2 regions of the Bradyrhizobium betae genome follow, and region 1 is predicted to be linked to the other one. Evidence: predicted binding sites of a transcription regulator. Region 1 holds the regulator's gene; the other holds the start of a gene.
The links. Region 1 encodes LexA, which represses DNA repair genes until DNA is damaged. Its sites were predicted from a motif close to TGTTCNNNNTGTGTTCNG; they were not measured.

Region 1 (3,205 bases):
GCGTCACGATCAAGGAAGCAGCCATGATCGGGCGTCACATCCGGCCCGCTGGCGTCGACTTCTCGGAAGGCGACGTGCTGTTGCACCAGGGAGCCCGCCTCACCGAGCGCGACCTCGCGCTCGCCGCCGGCATGAATCACCCGCATTTGCCCGTCCGCCGCCGTCCGAAGGTCGCCATCCTCGCCACCGGCGACGAGCTGGTGATGCCGGGCAGCACGCCGGGTCCCGGCCAGATCGTCTATTCCAACGGCTACGCCCTGCACGCGCTCGCCCGCAGCGAGGGCGCCGACACCATCGACCTCGGTATTGCCGCCGACACGCTTGCAGCAACCACAGCCGGCATCCGGCGTGCCCGCGAGAGTGGCGCCGATATCCTGATCACGACCGGCGGTGCCTCGGTCGGCGACCATGATCTGGTCCAGCAGGCGCTGCGGGACGAAGGCGTCTCGATGGCGTTCTGGAAGATCGCGATGCGGCCGGGCAAGCCGATGATGAACGGGCGGCTCGGGTCGATGCGCGTGATCGGCCTGCCCGGCAATCCCGTGTCATCCTACGTTTGCGGCTTCCTGTTCATGGTGCCGCTGATTCGTGCGCTGTCGGGCCGTTCGGTGATTCATCATCGCCGCGAGCGCGCGGTGCTCGGCCGCGACATCGGCGCCAATGACCAGCGCGAGGATTATCTGCGCGCACGCCTCGAGTTGCGTGACGACGGCACGCTCGCTGCCATTCCCGTCAATCACCAGGATTCCTCGCTGCTTTCGAATCTCGCTGCGGCACAGGCACTTCTCGTGCGAGCGCCGTTCGCGGCGAAGGCCGAATCCGGCACGCCTTGCGAGGTGCTGCGACTGCCCGTCTGACCGCCTCGTTCGCATGCGTTCCGCGAACTTTGCAGCGTTCACGGTAAATTAAGCAGTTGCGGAACATGTATCGAACATATAGTGTCCGTTCATGATTTGTTTCGAGCATGTAGCGACTTACTGCTGAATTCAGCGTCTCGGAATCGGACGACATCAACCGGGGGATTTTGGTCGAGATGTTAACGCGCAAACAATACGAGCTTCTGCGATTCATCAGCGAACGGCTGAAGGAAAGCGGCGTGCCGCCCTCCTTCGACGAGATGAAGGACGCGCTCGATCTGCGCTCGAAATCAGGCATCCATCGCCTGATCACCGCGCTCGAGGAGCGCGGCTTCATCCGCCGGCTGCCGAACCGCGCCCGCGCCATCGAGGTGATCAAGCTGCCCGAGCTTCAGGCCGCCGCCGGCAGCCGCCGCGGCTTCACGCCGAGCGTCATCGAGGGCAATCTCGGCAAGGTGCGCACCACCTCAAGCGCATCCGCGGATGAGGGCGAGCGCCCCGTCGCCGTGCCCGTGATGGGCCGGATTGCAGCCGGCACGCCGATCGAGGCTTTGCAGACGCGCAGCCACACCATCAGCGTACCGCCTGACATGCTCGGCTCGGGCGAACATTACGCGCTGGAAGTGCGCGGCGATTCCATGGTCGAGGCTGGCATCCTCGACGGCGACATGGCGCTGATCCAGCGCAACGAGAGCGCCGACACCGGCGATATCGTCGTGGCATTGATCGACGACGAGGAAGCGACGCTCAAGCGCTTCCGCCGCCGCGGCGCCTCGATCGCTCTCGAGCCCGCCAATGCGGCCTATGAAGTGCGCATCCTGCCGCCCAACCGGGTGAAGATCCAGGGCAAGCTGATCGGGCTCTATCGCAAGTACTGAGCGAGTCCTGAGCCTGTCGCGCGACTGCCGATCGACGGCCGCGCGTTGAACGATTGGAGCGGACGATTGTCCGCTCCCGCTGGATAGTCTTTCTGGTTTCGCGCAGATTATCCGGCCCCTCTTCCAGCGCTACATCCTCGACACGCCGCACGAAGCAACGTTGCTTTGCGGCCTCAGGTTCGAGGAGAAGCCATGCGCAAGATCATCTCAAGCACGATCGCGGCGGCGCTGATCGCAGCATCAGCGTCGCAGGCCTTTGCCGCACAGGCACAGCACCCGATCCGCAAGGAGACGGTGGCCAGCCAGCCAATCCGCAATGCCCACAACGCGGTCGAGCAGCCCTCGCAACCGGGCTGGCAATATTCCGGCTGGTCGGCACCTGCTGGCCGCTGACACGCGCGGCCCTTATGCACGGAAGCAGGCATTGGTCCGGTGCATCCGGAAAAAGATAATGTGATCGCAGACTGCGGCGGCGAGCCGCAGATTTGCCTACAACCGGGCAGACGCTTGGTGCTTCCACTCTGATAGAGGCCTGTGCCTCAGAAGAGGCGCGGGCCGCTATCTCGCATGAGGAGCCCCCCGATGTGTGACTACAGCCTGCATGCCGTCGCATCGCGTCCCGCGGAAGTCGGCGAGACGATCGTCTCGACAACCTTCCGCGGCACCTCGACGCGCGGCTTTGCCTCCGCAGCAGATCCGGCCGTTGCGGTCTGCCTGTTGCCGGGAACGGAGCTCGCCTTCGCCGACAACGTCCGCTACGACAATCGCTGGATCTGGACGCGTAGCGTCAACTCCCGCGTCGGCAAGTTCGGCAAGATCGATCCGCACATTCCCGACCGTCATCATGACGCGATCGAATTCCCCGACGGCAAATACGTGCTGGTGACACAGCTCGTCGAAGGCCAGCACGCGACCGTGCTGCAACTGCCGGTGACACAGCCCCTTGGCGAGGGCAGGCCGCAGTCCAGCGCCGACGGCCGACAGAGCATCACCCGCTTGCCGATCGGCTGACGCAGCGATCCCCGGCCTTCCCTTCGGGTCGGGACACAGGATGGAAATTCCCATCGCCGGCCGAGGCCGGCGACACAGAATGGTTTGTGTCTCCAAAACCCGAGGCGGCGAAGCCAGCCCACCATCCCTCCCCGCCGCACGAAGTTTGCGCGGTCCTGCCTGAATTTTGAACGTCCGTTCCGCAAGCAAATGGCCGATGCTGTCCCGGTTGGCGTCTTGGCTGGTGTCTTGGCTCTTGGCGGCGGACACGTTCGATGAAGACCTTCATTCGCGTCGTTGAACTCTGGGTGCCCGACCGGACGCGGACGCGGCTGGAATTCGGCGGCGGCCTCTACAGCGAGGGGCTGTCAGCGTTCAAGGCCGCCAGCGAAGATTTGCGCTTCGGATATGACGAGGGCCTTCCCGGCAAGGCCTGGGCCTGCGGCCATCCCGTGATCCTCACCAAATTCGCCAACTCCT
Region 2 (3,205 bases), 2.7 Mb from region 1:
GAATTCGTCCTTTGCCTCGAATGGCGGATCGATCAGCACGAGGCCGCGCCGTTCCTTCGGCGGCACGAAGGCAGGGAGCGCCACCCAGCCGTCGAGATCGACCACGCGGGCCTGTTCGTCGCGGCGCAGCACGCTGATCAGCGCCTTGCGGGCCTTAGGCTCGATCTCGCAGGCGACCATGCGGTCCTGCGGCCGCATCAGGCCGCGCGCGATCAGCGGCGATCCGGGATAGGACTTGAGCTCGGCCTTCGGATTGAAGGCGCGAACGATGTCGAGATAGGGCTTGATCAGCGCGATGGCGTCGTTCGACAGCCGCGCCTGCATCAGCCGCGCAATGCCCGTCAGCCACTCGCCGCTGCGGCGCGCCTCGTCGCTGTCGAGATCGTAGAGGCCGGCGCCGGCATGGGTGTCGATGACGCGGAACGCCCCCGGCTTGTCCTGCAGGTAGGTGATGATGCGCGCCAGCACGATGTGCTTGATGACATCGGAAAAGCTGCCGGCGTGGAAGGCGTGACGGTAGTTCATGGGAAGAGCACTACGCCACGTGAAGGCCTGAGCAAAGAGGTACGATCGCGTGTCCCGGACGCGGTGCAGCGCCACTTGGCGGTGCACCGCAGAGCCGGGACCCAGCTTCTTCTTTCGTGGTGGGCCCCGGATCAGCAGTGCACTACGCCGCGCTTCGCGGCGCATTGCACTGCATCCGGGGCATGAGAGCTGCGGCTACCCGCCCCTGATCGGCGGCATCGTGACCTGGTCGCGGCGGCAGGCGCGGCGGTCGGTGTCCTCGCAGGCGCGGAACTGCAGATCCTTGCTGAGGCAAATGCGGACTTCGGAGAGCCGCGTCCGGTTGCAGGTGACCGACACCGCTGCATTGCTCAGGCCCGGATTGGCCTTGATGAAGGCTTCCTCGACGGCGGCCGGCGCCACTGACTTGGCCTGCGACAGGTCGAGATATTCGGCCGGGATCTTCACCACGGCGCGCGCTTTGCGGATCGTCTCGAAATAATTGCGGCCGTCGAGCCCGGAGCAGGTGCCGTGCTTGTCCCACTCGTTGAAGATCAGACCGGGCGCCGGCATGAGGTCGAGCATCGAGGAGACGATGTTGCGGTTCAGCCGCGGCGAGGGCCGCTGGCAATATTCGGGGAAGCCGTTCTCATATTGCGGCCATAGCCCGTGCACCACGAAGGAATAGGGCCGTCCGCCGCACTGCATCTGCGAGCGCCCGCCGCGCTCGGCCGCCTCCTCGCAGAACGAGGGCGACCACGACAGCGACAGTACATAGAAATCGAATTCGCCGGGCGCGTTCTGTCGCTTGTCCTGGGCCTTTGCGCCGCTCGCGAGGGCGACCAGCCCGGCCGCGAGCGGCAGGGCCAGCGTCAGCGAGATCATCAGGCGCGAGAACGAATGCAATCTGGAATGAAACATGGCGACGCCCCTCAACTAGACTGTGCAATCGAGCCTAGCAGGCGATAAGAACATTTCAAGAACAAATTTCGAGAGACGTCCGCGCGGCTGCCGGATCGGTCCGAATCAGGGCTGGTCGAATTACGGCTTGGCGGCGCGGCAGGCCGGATTGTAGGCCCAGTTGCGATCGACACCGACCACGCACCATTCGACACCGTTGCCGTAGCCGGCAAAGCCGCCGTCCTCGATGATCGAGAAATGCACCTTGCGTGCCTTGCCGTCATTGAGCATGGCCTCACCGGTGCAATAGCGGCGCGGAATGTTGTCGGACTGCCAGGGCCGGAAAGCGACCTCGTGAACAGCGGCGAAGCCGGTGATCTTCAACGAGGAATTCCAGAACGAGCTTTCCTTTTCCCAGAACTGGGTGGCGATGGTCGGCAGCGCCTTGTCGCAATCGGCGACGGCGCCGTCATAGCGCGGCCCGCTCAGCCAGAAGTTCAGCTCCAGCGGATTGGCGGCCTTGGCCTCGCCGAGCGACAGCGCTCCGAACATGAGGCCGAACACGGCGGCAAAGCGGAGCGATTTCAGGGAGGGGGCGCGCATGGGCAATCCGGACAGCTGGGTCTTGAAGGTTGGACGGTGCCGCGAAGGCCGGGGCAGGTCAAGTGCAGCGCGGCAACACTTACCCAAGAGTTGACCATAACGTCGCAGCCGGCAGGGCTTCAGTTCTTTTCACTTCCCCTCCGGCACCGTAAACTGGCGCCAACCAATTGGAGTAACGGGAATGCGAATCATTGCGGCCGCGGGCATTCTTGCCTTGGGTATTATGGCGAGCCAGTCGGCGCGCGCCGATCTCCTTCCGGTGCCGCCGTTCAAGGGCAACGACACCGGCGGCATCATCGCCTATTCGATGGCGACCCAGGTCGATGCGCGTCAGGTCGCGGTCGATCACTGCGCGCGCTACGGCAAGGTCGTGAAGTTCCTGGCGGTGCAGGCCTATGAGGGCGGTTACATCTCGTTCTCCTGCCGCTGGGTGCCCTACGGCGCCGCCGAGCAGCCGATCCGCACGCTCTACTAAAGCGCTTTCTTAGCGCCGCAATCTTTCAGCCGGGAGCATCTCCTCATGACGCGCAAACTCGCTTTGCTCGGCTCGGCCCTTTGCTTCGTTCTGTCGGCAGGCGCAGCTCGTGCGGACGATCTGCCGGTGCGCAAGGCCGGTCTCTGGGAAATCAAGATGGTCAGGGCCGGCTCGCCCGTGCCCGAGATGACCATGCAGCACTGCACCGACGAGACCGTCGACAAGGAGATGAACAACAACGTCTCCCCGATGGCCAAGCAGATCTGCGCCAAGCAGGAGATCAAGAAGACGGCGACCGGCTATGTCAGCGATTCCGAGTGCAGCGTCGCCGGCATCAGTACGACCTCGCACGCCGAGATCACGGGCGATTTCAACTCGGCCTATACGGTGAAGACCTCGTCGCATGCGCAAGGCGGCGCTGTCGGCGCCGCGGGGCGCGATACCACCACGACCCTCGAAGCCAAGTGGCTCGGGGCCTGCAAGCCGGAGCAGAAGCCCGGCGACATCGTGATGCCCGGCGGCTTCAAGATGAACGTGCGCGACATCGACAAGCTGAAGAACTTGCTGCCGAAGTAGGTTCTTCCCCTCTCCCCTTGTGGGAGAGGGTGGCTCGCCGCGCAGCGGCGAGACGGGTGAGGGGTTTCTCTCCGCACGTGACTCTTCTGCTTTTGAATTCGCCGAGCGAGACCCCTCATCCGGCGCTTAGCGCCACCTTCTCCCACA

Region 2: F8237_RS10055 (ribonuclease T2 family protein) is a predicted target of LexA. The motif match lies at 1,472-1,489, and genes of this name have one in related genera.

The regions. Positions count from the first base shown of each region.
Region 1 is NZ_CP044543.1:6,549,192-6,552,396, reverse strand. Features, by position in the region: gene F8237_RS31570 (molybdopterin molybdotransferase MoeA) at 1-857, shown strand, start outside; gene lexA (transcriptional repressor LexA) at 1,034-1,735, shown strand; gene F8237_RS31560 (hypothetical protein) at 1,928-2,128, shown strand; gene F8237_RS36155 (hypothetical protein) at 2,318-2,746, shown strand; gene F8237_RS31550 (GAF domain-containing protein) at 3,001-3,205, shown strand, end outside.
Region 2 is NZ_CP044543.1:2,100,168-2,103,372, reverse strand. Features, by position in the region: gene F8237_RS10060 (23S rRNA (adenine(2030)-N(6))-methyltransferase RlmJ) at 1-525, opposite strand, end outside; gene F8237_RS10055 (ribonuclease T2 family protein) at 721-1,425, opposite strand; gene F8237_RS10050 (hypothetical protein) at 1,546-2,007, opposite strand; gene F8237_RS10045 (hypothetical protein) at 2,189-2,482, shown strand; gene F8237_RS10040 (DUF3617 domain-containing protein) at 2,528-3,058, shown strand.